DNA from 4 places in the Agrobacterium burrii genome. Region 3 is predicted to be linked to each of the others. Evidence: predicted binding sites of a transcription regulator. Region 3 holds the regulator's gene; each other region holds the start of a gene.
What was found. Region 3 encodes PhoB, which activates phosphate uptake and scavenging genes when phosphate is short. Its sites were predicted from a motif close to TGTCATNNANCTGTCAT; they were not measured.

Region 1 (4,842 bases), on a different contig from region 3:
GAAGCGGCAGGGCGGTAAGCGCAAGGACACTGACTGCGATCAGCAACTGGCGATGTAACGGCATTTTCGGGTTGATCGCGCCAAGCAGCAGGCCGACTACGAAGGAGCCGATGGCATACACACCGATGACGAGGCTGGCGGCCTCCGGCTGGCCGAGTTGCTTGGTGATGGCCACAGCGCTCACCTCGGCCGTGGCGAAGGTCGAGCCGACGAAGATCAGAGCAAGTGTAATGATCTGGACCGGCCGCAGCCGTATAGCTGATTGCTGCCGTTTGTCGCCTTCAACCGGGCGCACCTTGGGTTCCGTCGACCGCTGCAGCAGGAAGGCAAAGGTGCCGAGCGCCAGCGACGCCGTGCTGATCATCATGCCCGCTTCCGGAAAAAGCGAGACCGCAAGCCCGACGGAAAGCGACGCGCCGGAAATATAAACCAGCTCATCCGCGGCGGATTCAAAGGCAAAGGCGGTGTTCAGCTCTGGCCGGTCGCGGAAGATTTCCGTCCAGCGGGCACGCATCATGGCGGGGATGCTGGGCATGGCGGCGGCGAGGAAGGCTGAAAGGAACAGGGTCCAGACCGGCCACTTCTGGTTCGTGGCGAGGATCAAAACCACAAAAGCGATGACCGATATGATGGTGGCCGGGATGAGGATCTTGCTTTGGCCCTTGCGGTCCACCAGGCGGGAGATCTGCGGTGCGGCTGCGGCATTGGTGAGTGCAAAGGTTGCCGAGACGGCGCCGGCAAGCCAATATTCGCCATGGGTCTGCGAAAGCATGGCGACGATACCGATCGGCGCCATCGCAATTGGCAGGCGGGCGAAGAAGCCCGCGGCGGAAAAGCCCTTCGCGCCCGGAGCCTTAAAAATTTCTCTGTATGGATTAGACATCGGGATGCACCTTCTTCAGGGAGTATCCACCACACACATACGTGGCGTATGTGAATGAAATAATTGCATACGTCGCGTATGTCAACTAATATACGTGATGTATGTGGACTACGGAGAAAAAATGCGCAAACCCCGCAGTGAAATGATTGCCGAGACACGGGCAAAGCTTCTGTCCGCCGGTCGCAAGGCATTTGGCAGCATCGGTTATGCTGAAGCGTCGATGGACGACTTCACCGCCGAGGCGGGGCTGACCCGTGGCGCGCTCTATCACCATTTCGGTGATAAAAAGGGCCTGCTGCTGGCGGTTGTCGCTGAGATCGACGCGGAGATGACGAAAAGGCTCTGCGAGATTTCGTCGAAAGCCGCGACCCGGTGGGACGGTTTCATCGATGAGAATGTCGGTTATGTCCGCATGGCTCTTGAGCCGGAAATACAGCGGATCATGTTTCGCGATGGACCGGCTGTGCTCGGTGATCCCTCTCGCTGGCCAAATGCCAATGGCTGTATCTCCGCCGTCGCGCGAAGCCTTGATGTGCTGAAGCAGGAAGGGACAATCACCGATATCGACCCGGAGGCGTGTGCCCGTTTCATCAACGCAGCAAGCAGCAGCGCCGCCCAGTGGATCGCCAATTCCGACGATCCTGAGACGACTTCCAAACGGGCGGTTGAGAGCTTCCGCACCTTGCTTGAAGGATTGCGCATTCACAAAGGCTGATGCGCGTCCGTTCAGGCGTGCACCTCTGGACTGAAGGGAGGGCGGCGTCTTGAGCGCCCACCTCATAGCTTCCCCGTCAGCGCAAGCTTTCACGACATGGCAATCAACAAGTCATCCAACTGTCATATGGCGGGTCTAGGAGAGGCTGTGGTTTTCACATGTCTCGTGAGGGGAATATGCGCAAAATTGTTGCTGCTTTGGTCGCTACGACCTTTCTTGCCGGCGCCGCTCAGGCTGCCGAGGTCTATCCGCTTGATCGTGCTACGATCCTGACCGGTTCGCCGTTTGATTTCAAAGCGGAATTCGACGCCGTCGTAAAGCCGGAAGACGTCAAGATCACCGTCAACGGCCAGGATTACAAGGCTGTTCTCGGCAAGGACGTCGAGTTCGTTGCCGAAGAGAAGAACAAGGACAAGGTTCTTGGTTCGGCCGTCATCCTGCGCGGCATCACGCTCGCCAATGCCGGTGACTACAAGGTTGAAGTTTCGGCCGGTTCCGAAACCAAGAACGTGACCTGGACGGTTTATGGCACGCCTGCCCAGGCGAAGGCCAAGAATGTGATCTTCCTGATCGCCGACGGTCTGTCGGTAGCACATCGCACCGCCGCCCGCATCATGTCCAAGGGCATGACCGAGGGTAAGGCCAATGGCCGTCTCAACATGGATGACGTGCCGCCGGTTGCCTTCATCGGCACCTCCGCCACCGATGCCGTCGCCACCGACAGCGCCAACACCATGTCGGCCTACATGACCGGCCACAAGACCGCCGTGAACGCCATCGGCGTTTATGCCGACCGCACTCCGGCCTCGCTCGACGATCCGAAGGTCGAAACGCTGGCTGAAGCCCTGCGCCGCCAGACCAAGAAGTCGATCGGCATCATCTCCACCGCCGAAGTTCAGGATGCGACGCCGGCTGCCGTCGTTGCCCATACCCGCAAGCGTGGCGACAAGGCCGACATCAACGGCATGCTGTTCGACGTGAAGCCTGATGTGCTTCTCGGCGGCGGTTCCGCTTATTTCCTGCCGCAGGCAACCGCCGGTTCCAAGCGCAAGGACGACAAGGACTATATCGCCCTGTTCAAGGAAGCGGGCTACACGCTGGCGACCAGCAAGGCTGAACTCGCAACGGCTGCCGGCACCAATACCGGCAAGATCCTTGGCCTGTTCCACACCGGCAACATGGATACCACGCTTGACCGCGAGTTCCTGAAAAAGGGCACCACGGGCAAGTTCCCGGACCAACCGGGTCTGGTTGAAATGACCAAGGTTGCGCTCGACAGCCTGTCGAAGAACCCGGAAGGCTTCTTCCTGATGGTCGAAGCGGCGAACGTCGACAAGATGTCGCATCCGCTCGACTGGGATCGCGCCGTCGTCGACACGATCGAATTCGACAAGGCCATCGGCGTTGCCCGCGAATTTGCGGCCAAGAACCCCGATACGCTGATCATCGTCACCGGCGACCATACCCACGGCGTTTCCATCATCGGTACTGTCGATGATGACAAGCCCGGTACGGACATGCGTGAAAAGGTCGGCACCTATGCCGAAGCCGGTTTCCCGAACTATGAAGACAAGGACGGCGACGGCTATCCGGACAAGGTCGATGTTTCGCGTCGTCTGTTCCTGAACGCCAATAACGGTCCGGATCATTACGAAACCTTCCGTCCGAAGCTCGATGGCCCGTTTGCGCCGGCTATCCAGAACGAAAAGAAGGAATACATCGCCAACGAGCAGTACAAGGATGTTCCCGGTGCCGTGCTGGTCACCGGCATCATTCCGAAGAGCTCCGACAGCGGCGTACACGCGGTTGATGACGTCGTGCTGCAGGCCGAAGGACCCGGTGCCGAAGGCTTCCGCGGTTATATGGAGCAGAGCGATGTCTACAAGGGTCTCGCAGAGGCTTTCGCTCTCGGCGCCAAGCAGACCAACTAATATCTGAGCAGGGCAGGGGCGCGCCACCATGGCGTGCCCTTGCCGTCATTGACGGTCCTGCATTGCCGGTCATGACGGTTGACGATGAAAGACCTTTCAAGAAGGAAAATGATCATGAGCAGGACTGATCCGGCGCGGTTCAATCGCCGCCAGACCCTTGGTCTCATTGCTGGTCTGCCGCTGCTGGCCGCCGGCACGCGGGCGCAGGCGAAAAGCGACATCACCTTCGACGAGCTTTATGGCAAGGTCACCGTTCTCGGGCTGGAATTTTCCGAAAAGGTCAAGCAGCTGAACGGCAAGGAGGTCGCCATGCGCGGCTTCATGGCGCCGCCGCTGAAGGCCGAGGCGCATTTTTTCGTGCTCACCGAAATACCCATGTCGATCTGCCCGTTTTGCTCCACCGATTCAGACTGGCCGGACAATATTGTCGTCGTCTATCTCGGCGAAAAGCAGACCTTTACCCAGCCCAGCCAGACGATCGAAGTGCGCGGCACGCTGGAAACGGGTTCCTGGACCGATCCGGACACCGGCTTCGTCAGTCTCCTGCGCATTCGCCAGGCAGAATACGCGACGGTTTGAGACCATGCTGCCTCTGAAGATAGAAAATCTTGCCGTGTCCTTTCCCGGACTGGCTGCCCCGGTTCTCGTTATCGACCATCTGGAAATCACTGCCGGAAGCCACGTGGCGCTGACGGGTGGTTCCGGCTCGGGCAAGAGCACCCTCATCAACATCATCGCCGGCCTTGAGCGCGTTAAGACCGGCCGCGTCGTTTGGGGGAACGGGAACATTGCGGATCTGTCCGAGGGCCGTCGCGACCATTGGCGGGCTGCCAATATCGGCCTCGTCATGCAGGAATTTCATCTTTTTCCCGGCCTGTCTGCGCTGGATAACATCCTGTTACCCGCCCGCCTGTCGCGTGTGGCAAATGCAGAGCTTATAAAGCGTGCGGAATCCCTGTTTGCGACCGTTGGCCTCAAGCGCCCCGGGCAGCATGTCGAGACCATGTCGCGGGGTGAAATGCAGCGTGTTGCCATCGCCCGGGCGCTGCTGCGCAGCCCCGGCGTCATCATTGCCGACGAACCGACCGCCAGCCTCGATCTCGACAGCGGCGAGGCTGTCGGCGACCTGCTGCTTGCCGTTGCCGCCAGCACCGGCAGCACGCTGATTGTCGCCAGCCACGATCAGCATCTGATCGGTCGCCTTGACCGGCGTCTGACACTCAGTGGCGGCCGTGTCGTTGCCGATACTGACGCGAAGGAGATCGCAGCATGATCGGCTTCATCCTGGCCGACCTGCGTCGCCTGTGGCTGGG
Region 2 (4,842 bases), on a different contig from region 3:
CACGCGCCACGAAAATCCGCGGCCCCATCCTGTGCCTCGTCGGTCCTCCCGGCGTCGGCAAGACCTCGCTCGCCAAGTCGATCGCCAAGGCGACCGGCCGCGAATATGTCCGCATGGCGCTGGGTGGCGTCCGTGACGAAGCGGAAATCCGCGGTCACCGCCGTACCTATATCGGCTCCATGCCGGGCAAGATCGTTCAGTCGATGAAGAAGGCAAAGAAGGCGAACCCGCTGTTCCTGCTCGACGAAATCGACAAGATGGGCATGGATTTCCGTGGCGATCCGTCGTCCGCACTGCTGGAGGTTCTCGATCCGGAACAGAACTCCACCTTCATGGATCATTACCTTGAAGTGGAATACGACCTGTCCGACGTGATGTTCGTGACCACGGCCAACACGCTGAATATTCCCGGCCCGCTGATGGACCGCATGGAAGTGATCCGCATCGCCGGTTACACGGAAGACGAAAAGCGCGAAATCGCCAAGCGTCACCTGCTGCCGAAGGCGATCAAGGAACACGCCCTGCGTCCGGAAGAGTTCTCGGTCAGCGATGACGCTCTGATGATCGTCATCCAGCAATATACCCGCGAGGCGGGTGTACGCAGCTTCGAACGCGAGCTGATGAAGCTTGCCAGAAAGGCCGTCACCGAGATCATCAAGGGCAAGACCAAATCCGTGGAAGTCACCGCCGCCAATGTTCCGGATTATCTGGGCGTTCCGCGGTTCCGCCACGGTGAGGCCGAGCGCGAAGATCAGGTCGGTGTCGTCACCGGTCTTGCCTGGACGGAAGTTGGCGGTGAGTTGCTCACCATCGAAGGCGTGATGATGCCGGGCAAGGGCCGTATGACGGTCACCGGCAACCTCAAGGAAGTGATGAAGGAATCCATTTCGGCGGCGGCATCCTATGTCCGTTCGCGCGCCGTGGACTTCGGCATCGAGCCGCCGCGCTTCGACAAGAGCGACATCCACGTTCACGTTCCGGAAGGTGCTACCCCGAAGGACGGTCCGTCAGCCGGCGTCGCCATGGCAACCGCCATTGTCTCCATCATGACCGGTATTCCGGTTTCGAAGGATGTGGCGATGACGGGCGAGATCACGCTTCGTGGTCGCGTGTTGCCCATCGGCGGCCTGAAGGAAAAGCTGCTCGCAGCGCTTCGCGGCGGCATCAAGAAGGTGCTGATCCCGGAAGAAAACGCCAAGGATCTGGCGGAGATTCCGGACAATGTGAAGAACGAGATGGAGATCATCCCGGTTTCGCGCATGGGCGAGGTCATCGCACACGCGCTTCTTCGCACGCCGGAGCCCATCGAGTGGGATGGCAGCATCGAAACGCCGGTGATCGCTACGGTCGAAGGCGTCGACGACGGCGGCCAGACGATCGCGCATTGATACATGCATCCGCGCGGAAGCCGGAATCGGTTTTCGCAAAGGCGATGCATAGAATCAATGTGTTAGGTGTCGGAAGACAAGAGGCGGTGTTCCGCCCCGCGCAAGTGATGCCAAATTGGCACGAATATGTGGAAGGCCGGCAGAAATGTCGGCCTTTTTTGTGAAAAACCCCGTAGACCCCTTGTTTTTCAGGCGATTCCAGCGCTTTTGAGTTGCTGCGCGCGGATGCAAATGTATTCTGCGCCGGCTTAATTTTAGTCGTTTCAAACCATTGAAAGGGGTGGAAACATGAACAAGAACGAGCTCGTCTCTGCTGTTGCCGAAAAGGCTGGTCTCACGAAGGCAGATGCTGCTTCCGCTGTTGATGCCGTATTCGAAACCGTACAGAACGAACTGAAGAGCGGTGGCGACATCCGCCTCGCTGGCTTCGGCAGCTTCTCCGTTAGCCGCCGTGAAGCTTCCAAGGGTCGTAACCCTTCCACGGGTGCTGAAGTCGATATCCCGGCTCGCAACGTACCGAAGTTTTCCGCAGGCAAGGGCCTGAAGGACGCTGTTAACTCGTAAGGTTTCCGGAAGACCGTGATGCCCGGCGGCGGGCATACGGTTTTTCAGGTTCACGAGGAAACATGTTTTGACGCGCTCGCACCATCAGCAGGCATGAAGAGGGCGGTCTTTCGAAAGTGTCTTTCGGGCAGACCAGTTTCTCGGCCAGTATGGTGTGGATTGAAAGTGTCGATACGTGGCTGTGTAGCTTCCATCCGGAAACACGGCGTTTCGATACACGGAATGTGCGCATAAACAGGAAAGCCCGGCCTTCACGGCCGGGCTTTTTGATTCACCCGACAGGAAATGTCATCCCACTGTCATGTCTTTGACGCAGAAGCCATGAGGTATTTCTGGACCCAAGGGGGATTATAATGGCGTTCCGATTTTCTCATATGGCTTTGACTGCCGCGCTGCTGACATCCGCAGCTTTCCCGGCCGCTGCCGAGCCGGTTTTCAACCGCATCGCATCTTTCCCGGTGGCGAAAAATCTGCCCGCGGACAAGGACGCCAAGTCCGTCACGTCGGCTGAAATCGTCACTGCCAGCGAAGATGGCAAGACGCTGATCTATTCGGACAGCCCGCTTGGCGGCATTGGCTTCATCGATATCACCGACGCCAAGGCCCCCAAGGCCGGCGGCGCGTTGCTGCTCGAAGGCGAGCCGACCTCGGTTGCCGTTGCCGGCGTCAAGGTTCTGGCCGGCGTCAACACGTCGGAAAACCGCGCCAAGCCGTCCGGCAAGCTGGTCACGGTCGACATCGCCACCAAGAAGATCGAGGCAAGCTGTGATCTTGGCGGCCAGCCAGATTCGGTTGCCATTTCTCCCGACAAGACCTTTGCCGCCATCGCGATCGAAAACGAACGCGATGAAGACGTGAACGAAGGCGCTCTGCCGCAGATGCCTGCCGGTTATCTGGTAACGGTCGGTCTGAAGAACGGCGTTGCCGACTGCGCGACGTTGAAGAAGATCGAACTGACCGGCCTTGCCGAAATCGCCCCGGAAGATCCGGAGCCGGAATTCGTTTCGATCAACGCCAATGGCGAGATCGCGCTGACGATGCAGGAAAACAACCATATCGTCATTCTCGACGGCAAGACCGGTACGGTGAAGTCACATTTCTCCGCCGGCAAGGTTGATCTCGAAGGCATCGACACCAAGAGCGACGGCCAGCTGAAGTTCACCGACAAGCAGGAAGGCCGCAAGCGCGAGCCTGACGCCGTGAAGTGGCTGGACAATGACCGTATCGTCATCGCCAATGAAGGTGACTGGCAGGGCGGTTCGCGCGGCTTCACCATCTTCGACAAGACCGGCAAGCTTCTCTATGAGGCCGGCTCCTCGCTCGAGCATGCTGTTGCGGCCATCGGCCACTATCCGGAAAAGCGCTCCAAGGCCAAGGGCATCGAGCCGGAAGGTCTGGAAGCGGCAACATTCGGCGGTCAGAAATATTTCTTCGTGCTCGCCGAGCGTGCTTCTGTCGTCGCCGTCTACAAGGACACCGGAAAAGAGCCGGAACTGACGCAGCTCCTGCCTTCGGGCGTTTCGCCGGAAGGTGCCGTCGCCATCCCGTCGCGTAATCTTCTTGTCACGGCGAACGAAGTCGATCTGATCGAGGATGGCGGCGTTCGCTCGCACGTCATGCTTTATGAGCGCGCTGAAGGCGAGGCCGCCTATCCGCAGCTGGTTTCCGCCACCGTCGACGGTGCGCCGATCGGCTGGGGCGCTCTTTCGGGCCTGGTCGGCGATGCCGAAAAGCCCGGCATTCTTTATGCCGTTTCCGACTCGGTTTATGGCAACCAGCCGTCGATTTACACCATCGACGCAACGAAGACGCCCGCAACCATCACCAGCGTGCTGCGCGTCAAGCGCGACGGTATCGCTGCTCAGAAACTCGACATCGAAGGCATAACGCTCGATGGCAAGGGTGGCTTCTGGCTGGCCTCGGAAGGCGACAGCGCCAAGCTCGTTCCGCACGCGCTCTACAACGTCAACGCCAAGGGTGAAATCAAGGCTGAGATCGCGCTGCCGAAGGAACTTCTTGCCGGCGACACCCGCTTCGGTTTCGAAGGCGTGACCATGATCGGTAAGGGCGACGATGCAACGCTGTGGATGGCCATGCAGCGCGAATGGGGCACGGACGAGAAGGGCTTCGTCAAGCTCGTCTCCTACAATCCCAAGTCCAAGGAATGGGGCGCCGTGCGTTACCAGCTCGACAAGACCGAGGCAGGCTGGGTCGGCCTTTCTGAAATCACCGCGCAGGGCGAATATGTCTATATCGTCGAGCGCGACAACCAGATCGGCGACAAGGCCAAGATCAAGAAGCTCTACCGCGTTGCGATCGCAGACCTGAAGCCGGGCAAGATTGGTGGCGAACTGCCGCTGGTCGCCAAGCAGGAAGCGCATGACTTCCTGCCCGACCTCAAGGCCCAGACCAACGGTTATGTCGTCGACAAGCTGGAAGGCTTCACCTTCGACAAGGCGGGAACGGCCTATGCCGTGACCGACAATGACGGTGTGGACGATTCTTCCGGCGAGACGCTGTTCTTCAAGGTCGAGATGAAGGCGATCAACTGATCGTACCGATTGGCTTCGCAAACGAGAAAAGCCGGGCATAGCCCGGCTTTTTTTGCGGCAGAAGCGACCCCTGTGCGGGGGGTGCCTATTTGGCGCGATGTTTCGCAACGCAGGCCGTTAAAACCGGTATTGCCGCTTCGCTATCGGTCATTGAGAATTTGTCGGAGGGGGGGGCACCAGGCAAAAGCTGCGGACCGATCACGAAGGATCATCGCCCCATGGAATTCTTGCTTTTGGGAGTACTGTCTTTTTCCGAGTCCTGCTGGACCCAACGGAAGAAAATATAAACAGGCAGCGCAATAAGCGCGAGTGTAACAAACGCGTCGACCATGGTTTCA
Region 3 (4,842 bases):
GGAATTCGCCCCGAAGAACCGCCTGACTGACCTTATCGAAGTGAACATCAACAATCTGGCGGCTGTTCCCTCGATCGTCTACGGTCTGCTTGGCCTTTCCGTCTTTATCAACTTCATGGGCTTTCCACGCTCGGCCTCTCTGGTCGGCGGCCTCGTCCTGACGCTGATGACGTTGCCAACGATCATTATCGCGACCCGCGCCGCTTTGAAGGCCGTGCCGCCGTCGATCCGCGCTGCAGCACTCGGTCTTGGCGCCTCGAAGATGCAGACGATCTTCCATCACGTCCTGCCGCTTGCAATGCCGGGCATTCTGACCGGCACCATCATCGGCCTTGCCCATGCGCTGGGCGAAACGGCGCCGCTGCTCTTGATCGGCATGGTGGCATTCGTCGCGAATTATCCGACAACGCCGATGGATCCGTCCACGGCGCTGCCGGTGCAGATTTACATGTGGGCGAACGAAGCTGAACGTGCCTTTGTCGAAAGAACATCCGGCGCTATCATCATCCTGCTTTTGTTCCTCATCGTCATGAATGTTGGCGCAATCCTGTTGCGTCGCCGCTTCGAACGGCGTTGGTAGAGGGAGATTGAGCAATGAACATGTTGTCGGAAGCAGCAGTTGAAAAGGCGCTGGACAAGAAAATGAATGAAGTTACATACAAGATGATCGGCAAGGACGTTTCGGTTTTTTACGGCGAAAAGCGCGCGCTTTACGACGTTAACCTCAATGTCCGCGAGAACACGGTGACTGCGCTCATCGGTCCGTCCGGTTGCGGTAAATCCACCTTCCTGCGCACCTTGAATCGCATGAACGACACGATCGATGGCTGCCGGGTCACCGGCAAGATCACCCTCGACACCGACGATATCTACGACCAGGCGATCGACGTCGTGGAATTGCGTGCCCGCGTCGGCATGGTGTTCCAGAAGCCGAACCCGTTCCCGAAGACGATTTACGAGAACATCTCCTACGGTCCGCGCATCCACGGTCTTGCCCGCAACAAGGCGGATATGGACCAGATCGTCGAACAGAGCCTGCAGAAGGCTGGTTTGTGGAATGAGGTCAAGGACCGACTGCATGAATCCGGCACCGGCCTTTCCGGTGGTCAGCAGCAGCGTCTGTGTATTGCGCGCGCGGTTGCCGTCAGCCCGGAAGTTATCCTGATGGATGAGCCCTGCTCGGCGCTCGATCCGATCGCAACCGCCAAGGTCGAGGAACTGATCCACGAACTGCGCGCCAACTATACGATCGTTATCGTCACGCACTCCATGCAGCAGGCAGCACGTGTTTCCCAGCGGACCGCCATGTTCCACCTTGGTCATCTTGTCGAAGAAAACGAAACGGACAAGATGTTCACCAATCCGGACGACCAGCGCACGCAGGACTACATCATGGGCCGCTTCGGCTGATTTCCGGCCGGCGCTTTATCGAAACCGAACAAGACTGGTGCCTTTGCCGTGCCCCGCTGGCGTGTACGTGCATGAAGGCCAAGCCGGAGGATTAGACCATGACACAGACAACGACCCATTCGCATATTCTGTCCGCTTATGACGACGAATTGAAGTTCCTGACCCGCCGCATCGCCGAAATGGGCGGTCTGGCCGAGCAGATGTGCGCGGATGCCGTGCGCGCACTGGTCAATTCCGACGCTGCGCTGGCGCAGAAGGTTATTTCCGACGACGCGATCCTCGATCATTCCGAGCGCGAGATCGGCGACAAGGCCATCGTCACCATCGCCAGACGGCAGCCTGTCGCGGCCGATCTTCGCGAAATCATCGGCACGCTGCGTATTGCCGGCGATCTCGAGCGCGTCGGCGACCTTGGCAAGAACACTGCCAAGCGCGTTATCGCGGTTGCCGGCACCGGCGTGCCACGCAAGCTTGCCCGCGGTCTCGAACATCTGTCGGAACTGGCGCTGGTGCAGCTCAAGGAAGTACTTGACGTCTATTCCACGCGTTCCGCCGAGAAGGCCAACGCCATCCGCGAGCGTGACGAGGAAATCGACGCCATGTACACGTCGCTCTTCCGTGAGCTTCTGACTTACATGATGGAAGATCCGCGCAACATCACCACCTGCACGCACCTCTTGTTCTGCGCCAAGAACATTGAGCGTATCGGCGATCATGCGACGAATATCGCTGAGACAATTTATTACATGGCCACCGGCAGCCAGCCGGAGGGCGAGCGTCCGAAGGACGATAGTTCCAACACACTCGGTTCTGTGACCGAATAACAGACAAGCAGAAGCTTGCGGAGTTCAGCATATGGTGCCCAAGATTGCAGTTGTGGAAGACGAGGAAGCGTTGAGCGTCCTCCTTCGTTACAATCTCGAGGCTGAGGGATATGACGTCGACACGATACCCCGTGGCGACGAGGCGGAAATCAGGCTGCAGGAGCGTATTCCGGATCTTCTCATCCTGGACTGGATGTTGCCCGGCGTTTCCGGCATCGAGCTGTGCCGGCGCCTGAGAATGCGGCCCGAAACCGAACGCCTGCCCATCATCATGCTGACAGCGCGCGGTGAAGAAAGCGAGCGGGTGCGCGGTCTTGCCACCGGCGCCGACGATTATGTCGTCAAGCCGTTTTCGACGCCGGAACTTATGGCCCGGGTCAAAGCGATGCTGCGTCGCGCCCGTCCCGAGGTTCTTTCATCGGTGCTGAAATGCGGCGATATCGAACTGGATCGCGAAACCCATCGTGTTCACCGCAAAAGCCGCGAAGTCCGTCTTGGGCCGACGGAATTCCGCCTGCTGGAATTCCTAATGACATCTCCGGGTCGGGTGTTCTCCCGCTCGCAGTTGCTGGACGGCGTCTGGGGTCATGATATCTATGTCGATGAGCGCACCGTTGACGTTCACGTCGGACGCCTGCGCAAGGCGCTTAATTTTTCTCACATGCAGGATGTCATCCGCACCGTCCGCGGTGCCGGGTATTCGATGGAAGCTTGAGCGAAGCCGGGTTTGCAGCTTCAGTGAGCACAAAATCCGACCAAAAATCAAAAAGGCCCGACACCATTCCGGTTTCGGGCCTTTCGGTTTTGAACATTCCCTAAAAATGAAACTCCATCCGTTGAACGGCCAATCGACGGCCCGCGGGTATCCGGATTGTGTGGCAAGACACGGCGGTGATGGCGGAAACGGTCAGGCATGCCACTGGCGTATTTCCCAACCGGCCTGATTTTGTCAAAAAAAACGGGCCAGAAGGCCCGTAGTTTTTGAGTGCTGAATGCGTGCCGCAACACTCAAGCCTTACGGCGCTCACTGACCGGCTGATAAGCGAGCTTCGCATGGAACTTGCAATAGGGCGAGGATTCCAGCGCCTCGCAACCGCAGAAGTGGAAGTCATCCTTCAACGGGTCGCCGACCGGCCACTTGCAGGTGCGCTCCGTCAGTTCCGTCAGCGTCAGGCGACGGGAAATCGGCGTAACGACATTTCTGGAAGAAGGAACGTAGTCGAGAACTTCGGCGGTCTCGATGCCGATTTCTTCGTGCAGCGCTGTTGCCGCGTTCGAACGGGTGAGAATTCGGGCCGGCGCCGCATTGACGCGGCCCGCGAAATTTGTCGCGCGCGGGGCAGGTGCTGCTGTGCGCTTGGGCGCGGAGCGTGCCGAAGTGACCGGTCCGCCAGCCTTGACGCGTCCCGGCAGATTGAGACGGTGGACCTTGCCAATCACGGCATTACGGCTGACGCCGCCCAGCTGTGCTGCTATCTGGCTGGCGCTAAGTCCTTCGGCCCACAATTTCTTGAGTTTCTCGACCCGCTCGTCTGTCCAGTTCATGCCGCTTCTCCGCTTGTCGCGTATATTTCGGCAGAATCCATCTCCGTCTCGCGGGTGTGCCGCAAGCGTGGTTCCTACCGGATTTTAGGTGACTAGTTCCGCCGCAATGCAGTCTAGTAATTAGCGATTAACCTAGTGCCAGCCCGACTCCGTGGCAAGAGTCGCGGGAATCATCTGGAATCGATTTTCCGGTTTTCCCCAACTTGCTGGGGTGTTGAGTCAGAAAGGCAACACCTTGGGGCTCTCCCGCGGCTGCCTACTAGTGCTTGAGAAGCCCGGGAAACGCGGACTTTTGTTGACATCGGCAAACGAACTGACAATAGTGCCCCTGCCGCCGCGAGGCGGCATTTTTGATTTTCAGGCGAGGGATAACCCCGCGAGCCTATTGACAACCTTATGACAGCGCATCCGCGCAAGGAGTGATACAGCCATGGCCGAAGCCGGCGCGCCATTGTTTGATACGTTTTCAAGAGCCCCCCTGCGCTTCGAGCGCGGTGAAGGCGTCTGGCTGTTCACGGAGAGTGGCGAACGATATCTGGATTTTGCAGCCGGTGTTGCGGTCAATTCGCTGGGCCACGCCCATCCGCACCTCGTGGAAGCAATCAAGACGCAGGCCGAGAAGGTCTGGCACGTCTCGAACCTCTATGAAGTGCCGGGGCAGGAAAAGCTCGCCAAGCGGCTGACGGAGGCAACCTTCGCAGACAAGGTGTTCTTCACCAATTCCGGTGCTGAAGCGCTGGAATGCGCCATTAAGACGGCGCGCCGTTATCATTATTCAAAGGGTCATCCGGAAAAGTTCCGCATCGTCACCTTCGAAGGCGCCTTCCATGGCCGCACGCTGGCGACGATCGCTGCCGGCGGTCAGCAGAAATATCTCGAAGGTTTTGGCCCCAAGGTCGAAGGTTTCGATCAGGTTCCTTTCGCCGATATCGATGCCTTGAAGGCCGCCATCACGACTGAGACGGCAGCGCTTTTGATCGAGCCTATTCAGGGCGAGGGTGGTATTCGCGCGCCGAGCAAGGAATTCCTGCAAATCCTGCGTGGATTGTGCGACGAGCACGGC
Region 4 (4,842 bases), on a different contig from region 3:
AACGACGATCACCTCTCTGTCATGCGACGACCCTATCGCCTCAATCCTGTCTTCAACAGGTATCGAGGGGTCTTATCCATGAAGCACATTCTTTTCGCATCCTGCGCGGTTCTCGCGCTCGCCACTGCATCTCACGCCGCTGAGAAGGAGTTTCCGGCAAAGCTGGTCTCTCACGCCATTCTGCCGGCCAACACCATCATCGCAGCGCCTGCCGATGCGCCGGAGTATCTCAAGACCTCCGCCAAGTTCACGACGGCCGACCGCAAGCGCGCCGAGGGTCTCGGCACCGTGCCCGGCAAGGACGGCGTTCGCCCGACCGGTCTTTCGATGCCGTTCAACGGCCAGCCGATGCAGGGCTTTTCCGGCATCAAGGCCATGGCCGACGGCAGCTTCTGGAGCCTTTCCGACAACGGTTTCGGTTCCAAGCTGAATTCCAGCGACGCCATGCTGATGCTTCACCATCTGAAGTTCGACTGGGACGCCGGCAAGGTCAACGCGCTTGAAACCGTGTTTCTCTCCGACCCGGACATGAAGGCGCCGTTCCCGATTGTTCTGGAAGGCACCGCGAAGCGTTACCTGACGGGCGCCGATTTCGACGTTGAATCCATTCAGCCGGTTGCCGACGGTTTCTGGGTGGGCGAGGAATTCGGTCCGTACATCCTGAAATTCACCCGTGACGGCAAGCTGACCGACGTCATCGCCACCAAGGCCGGCGACATCGAGGTGAAGTCTCCCGATCACCCGACTCTCGCGCTGCCGGGCAACCCGACGCAGAAAATGCCTGCCTTCAATCTGAAGCGCTCCGGCGGTTATGAGGGTATGGCGCTCTCCAAGGACGGTTCGAAGCTCTACGGTCTGCTGGAAGGCCCGCTCTACACTGCCGATGGCCAGGTCGAGAAAACCGAAGACGGTTCGACCGGCTTGCGGATCATCGAACTCGACACCGCCAAGAAAGAGTGGACCGGCCGCACCTGGCTTTATCCGCTGGCGGAAGGCGGCGAGGCGATCGGCGACTTCAACATGCTGGACGACGCGACGGCTCTCGTCATCGAGCGCGACAATGGTGCCGGCACCGCCGACAAGGCCTGCGCCGACCCGAAGGCTCCAGCTGCGGACTGCTTCGCCCGGGCTTCCAAGGTCAAGCGTATCTACAAGATCGAATTCAACGACGCCAATGTCGGCAAAGCCGCACGCAAGATCGGCTATATCGACCTTCTGAAAATCTCCGATCCTGACAACAAGAAGCGTCAGGGCGGCGGCAACGGTTTCTACGACATGCCTTTCGTCACCATCGAGAATGTCGACCGCGTTGACGCCACGCATATCATCGTCGGCAACGACAACAACCTGCCCTTCTCGGCAGGCCGTGCGCTGGACAAGGCGGATGATAACGAATTCGTCCTGCTGGAAGTCAAGGACCTGCTCGACGCCAAGTAAGAAAAACGGTGCCGGAATTCGTTTCCGGCACCGCCCGCGCTCCGGCGCATATTCAACAGGGCGGAGCGTCCTTGCAGCCTCCAGAAAAGGCGCGGCGCTCCGCTTTTTTCTATTCATGCCTGACCCGGAACCCGGCTCCGAAACGGGAAAGACCCCCTTCATGCAGGATCATGCCGAACGACTTTATTACGCGCTGAGAAAAAGCTGGTCGGGCGAGACCAGCAGCCTGTGGTCGCGGGAAAACCCCGCCCGGGGACAAGGCAGCGTCACCGCGCTGGTAGTTCAGGATATTTTCGGCGGCGAGATCGCCAAAACCGCCGTCAGCGGCACCGACCATTTCTACAATATCGTCGATGACATTCGCTGGGATTTCACCTTCGCCCAGTTTGATATCCCCGTCGGTTATCAGGACAGGCCCGCCACCCGCACCGAAGCGATGACAAAGATCACGCCACTACAATATGCCTATCTCAGCGCCTGCATCAGGAAGGCGCTGGGGCACGGTTAATCCACTTAAAAATGTATTGATCCCGGCTTTTCCCGCAATGCGGACACAATCCATGAGATATGATCGGGCAGCGAAACGAGGCGCACCAAGAGGAGAAATGCCCCGTGAATGACAGCTGCCCCATCCTGACACCTGCCGAACAGCAAGCTCAGGATATATTTGAACAAACAGAAGAAGCGATGATGGCTGCAATTTACGCGGCGCTTGAGCGCGCCAGCACGAAGGCCGCCGAAGAACTCCAGGCCATTGGCTCCGATATTGAGCCTCCTCCCTATGAATATTTTGTCGCTACCGCGCATCAGCAGCTCTTCCTGCGGATATGCGGAGCCGACGGAGAAACATTCGAAGGCGGGGACCCTGAAGTCGCATCCCACATCATCCGGAATGCGCAAAACATATCCGATCATTACTGGAGCAAGAGCCAGGCGAAGGCGGATGAATCTCACGACTGACGGCACAGGCCTTCTGCCTGACTTTCTGTCTGAAGACAGGGTTTTGCACGACACGAGTGACGCACAGAATTGATCTTTAACAGGAGCAGCCGGTGTAACCGGGCTCCTCTGGAGAGCTACCGTCACAAGCCCTTCATCATCTCCGGATAGGCAGGCGCAAATCCGGAGACTGAAATGGATTCGACCGCGCAATTCAATCGCCCAAAGATCGCAGAAACCGTTGTCCATTCGACAGCGAGCATCAGGGATTCAGGCATCGGCAAATGCTGTGAAATTCTGGCGGATACCTCACTGCACAATGTTGAACTCGGGGATTACTCTTATCTGGGACCCCGCTGCATGGTTGGTGATGCGACAATCGGAAAGTTCTCCGCCATCGCCGCGGAAGTCAGGATAGGTGCCCCGAACCACCCGATGGACCGGCCATCGATGCATCGTTTCAGCTATTGCCCGGAATATTACTGCGCAGATGCTGTTCGCGACGACGCCTTTTTCGCTCAGCGGAAGGAAGATCGCGCCGTCATCGGTCACGATGTCTGGATTGGACACGGGGTTATTGTCTTGCCGGGTGTAAAGGTTGGAGACGGCGCCGTGCTGGCAGCCGGCGCGGTCGTCACCAAGGACGTGCCGCCCTACACCATCGTTGGCGGTGTTCCCGCGAAAGTCATTCGCGAGCGATTTTCCCGATCCATCGCGGAGCAGCTTGCCGCCATCGCGTGGTGGGACTGGCCGTTCGAGACGATCATGGCGCGGCTTGCCGATTTTCAGTCAAGCGATATCGAAGCCTTTTGCGAGCGCTGGTCGCCGTCACCAACGCCTGTCGCATAATAAAACTCTTTTTACTCGAACACGAACGCCAGCCGCTTGCCCGTCAGCTTCGCCAGCTGCTGCAAACGCCCGTCCAGACGCTCGCCGGCAAAATCGCAATAGTCGTGCGGCACCACGAATTCCAGATCGAGATCGGGATTGGTGGATTTGCGGAATTTCAGGTGGTCGACAACGCCCGGCATCGAGGCCGAGAACAGATAGACGACACGCAGCAAGCCGCCGAGCAACTTGCCGAGCTCCAGCAGCCGGTCGCCCGCCATGGCGGCAAGCGGCTGGGTGGTGCCGTTGTCGTTCAATCCCTCGAAACGGTAATAATTGGCGAGCGCAATATAGGCGCGGCCCGGATGGGTGATCGCGACGAAGGAAGAGTGGGCGATGATGTTGAGCGCCTGCAGGCCGCGATAATCCGGATGGGCGCGCCAGCTGATATCGGCCAGAAGGCAGGCCGCCTGCCGATAACGGCTTTCCTCTTCCGTCTCTTCGATGCCGAAGACAGGAAAGGTACGGCCGCTCCAGTCCGCCAGTTCACGCGCATGTTCCGGTGAGCGGGCGCGCAGAATGGCAAGTTCGTCAGCCGTGACCAGCAGCGGATCGGAATCCCGCTCCGTTTCCGTCAGCAGCGAATAGAGATAACCCTCGCGCACACCCTGCGCCGAGAAGGCGATCTTTGCCGGCTTCATCACCTTCAGAACCTCGCGCATGGCGATGGCGCCGAAGGGCAGAAGCGAACGGCGGTTCTTGGAAACTGCCTGCCAGGCCGGATCCTTGCTGTCTCTGGAGAGAATAACCTCCTCCAGAAAATTCAGCATTTCCTCCAGCGGCAATTCATAGCCCTGCATCATATGCAGCGGATAACCGGTGATCTCCATGTGCAGCTTGGCGATGTTTCGCCAGGTGCCGCCCACGGCATAAAAGGTGCGCCCCTCGCCTGCCGCCAGCAGCTTGGCGAAGGATTTGACGTGTTTTCTGGCAATGGTCACGGCTTTTTCCAGCGAGCCGTCCGATTGCTCGGAAAGCCTCAGACCACCAAGCGGCAGGGTGATGCCCTCGCCGCAGCTCTTGCCTTTGATGTCGATAAGTTCGAGCGAACCACCGCCCAGATCGCCGGCAATGCCATCCGGATCGTGGAAACCGCTGATGACGCCATAGGCGGAATAAAGCGCTTCCTTTTCGCCTGACAGCACTTCGATCTCGCAACCGAGAATGGCTTCGGCCTCGCGGATGAAATCCGGGCCGTTTTCCGCTTCACGCGCCGCCGCCGTCGCCAGCACGTAAAGTTCCTGCGCCTGCGCCTGCTCGGAAAGCGCATGGAAGCGCCTGAGGGCCATCAGCGCCCGGCTGATGCCTTCCTCATGCATGCGGCCCGTCAGCGCCAGTCCTTTGCCAAGGCCGCAGAGGACCTTTTCGTTGAACAGCACCGCGGGCGCGCGGGAGAGACCTTCATATACGACAAGACGAACGGAGTTCGAACCAATATCTATGACGGAAACGGGGGCAAGGCCGGTCAGCCGCCCCTGTGCTTCTGATCGAGTCATTCAGCCTGTTTCTTGCGGGAAGAAATCAACCCGGCAATCAATTTGGGCGCACTGGATTTCAAGGCTTCACCACGTCCGGAAA

Region 1: a site for PhoB is predicted at 1,708-1,724, ahead of JZX89_RS13450 (alkaline phosphatase). Genes of this name have one in related genera too.
Region 2: a site for PhoB is predicted at 2,239-2,255, ahead of JZX89_RS01645 (esterase-like activity of phytase family protein). Genes of this name have one in related genera too.
Region 4: a site for PhoB is predicted at 2,518-2,534, ahead of JZX89_RS01110 (DapH/DapD/GlmU-related protein). Genes of this name have one in related genera too.

The regions. Positions count from the first base shown of each region.
Region 1 covers NZ_JAFLNA010000006.1:174,845-179,686, reverse strand. The annotation lists gene JZX89_RS13460 (MFS transporter) at 1-883, opposite strand, end outside; gene JZX89_RS13455 (TetR/AcrR family transcriptional regulator) at 1,005-1,598, shown strand; gene JZX89_RS13450 (alkaline phosphatase) at 1,775-3,529, shown strand; gene JZX89_RS13445 (hypothetical protein) at 3,644-4,108, shown strand; gene JZX89_RS13440 (ABC transporter ATP-binding protein) at 4,113-4,802, shown strand; gene JZX89_RS13435 (FtsX-like permease family protein) at 4,799-4,842, shown strand, end outside.
Region 2 covers NZ_JAFLNA010000001.1:294,009-298,850, forward strand. The annotation lists gene lon (endopeptidase La) at 1-1,388, shown strand, start outside; gene hupB (DNA-binding protein HupB) at 1,677-1,952, shown strand; gene JZX89_RS01645 (esterase-like activity of phytase family protein) at 2,306-4,504, shown strand; gene JZX89_RS28770 (hypothetical protein) at 4,713-4,842, opposite strand, start outside.
Region 3 covers NZ_JAFLNA010000005.1:358,880-363,721, forward strand. The annotation lists gene pstA (phosphate ABC transporter permease PstA) at 1-580, shown strand, start outside; gene pstB (phosphate ABC transporter ATP-binding protein PstB) at 595-1,410, shown strand; gene phoU (phosphate signaling complex protein PhoU) at 1,509-2,234, shown strand; gene phoB (phosphate regulon transcriptional regulator PhoB) at 2,266-2,949, shown strand; gene JZX89_RS12610 (GcrA family cell cycle regulator) at 3,243-3,779, opposite strand; gene JZX89_RS12615 (aspartate aminotransferase family protein) at 4,210-4,842, shown strand, end outside.
Region 4 covers NZ_JAFLNA010000001.1:187,120-191,961, reverse strand. The annotation lists gene JZX89_RS01125 (esterase-like activity of phytase family protein) at 79-1,437, shown strand; gene JZX89_RS01120 (YunG family protein) at 1,598-1,945, shown strand; gene JZX89_RS01115 (hypothetical protein) at 2,050-2,397, shown strand; gene JZX89_RS01110 (DapH/DapD/GlmU-related protein) at 2,572-3,225, shown strand; gene ppx (exopolyphosphatase) at 3,237-4,760, opposite strand; gene JZX89_RS01100 (RNA degradosome polyphosphate kinase) at 4,757-4,842, opposite strand, start outside.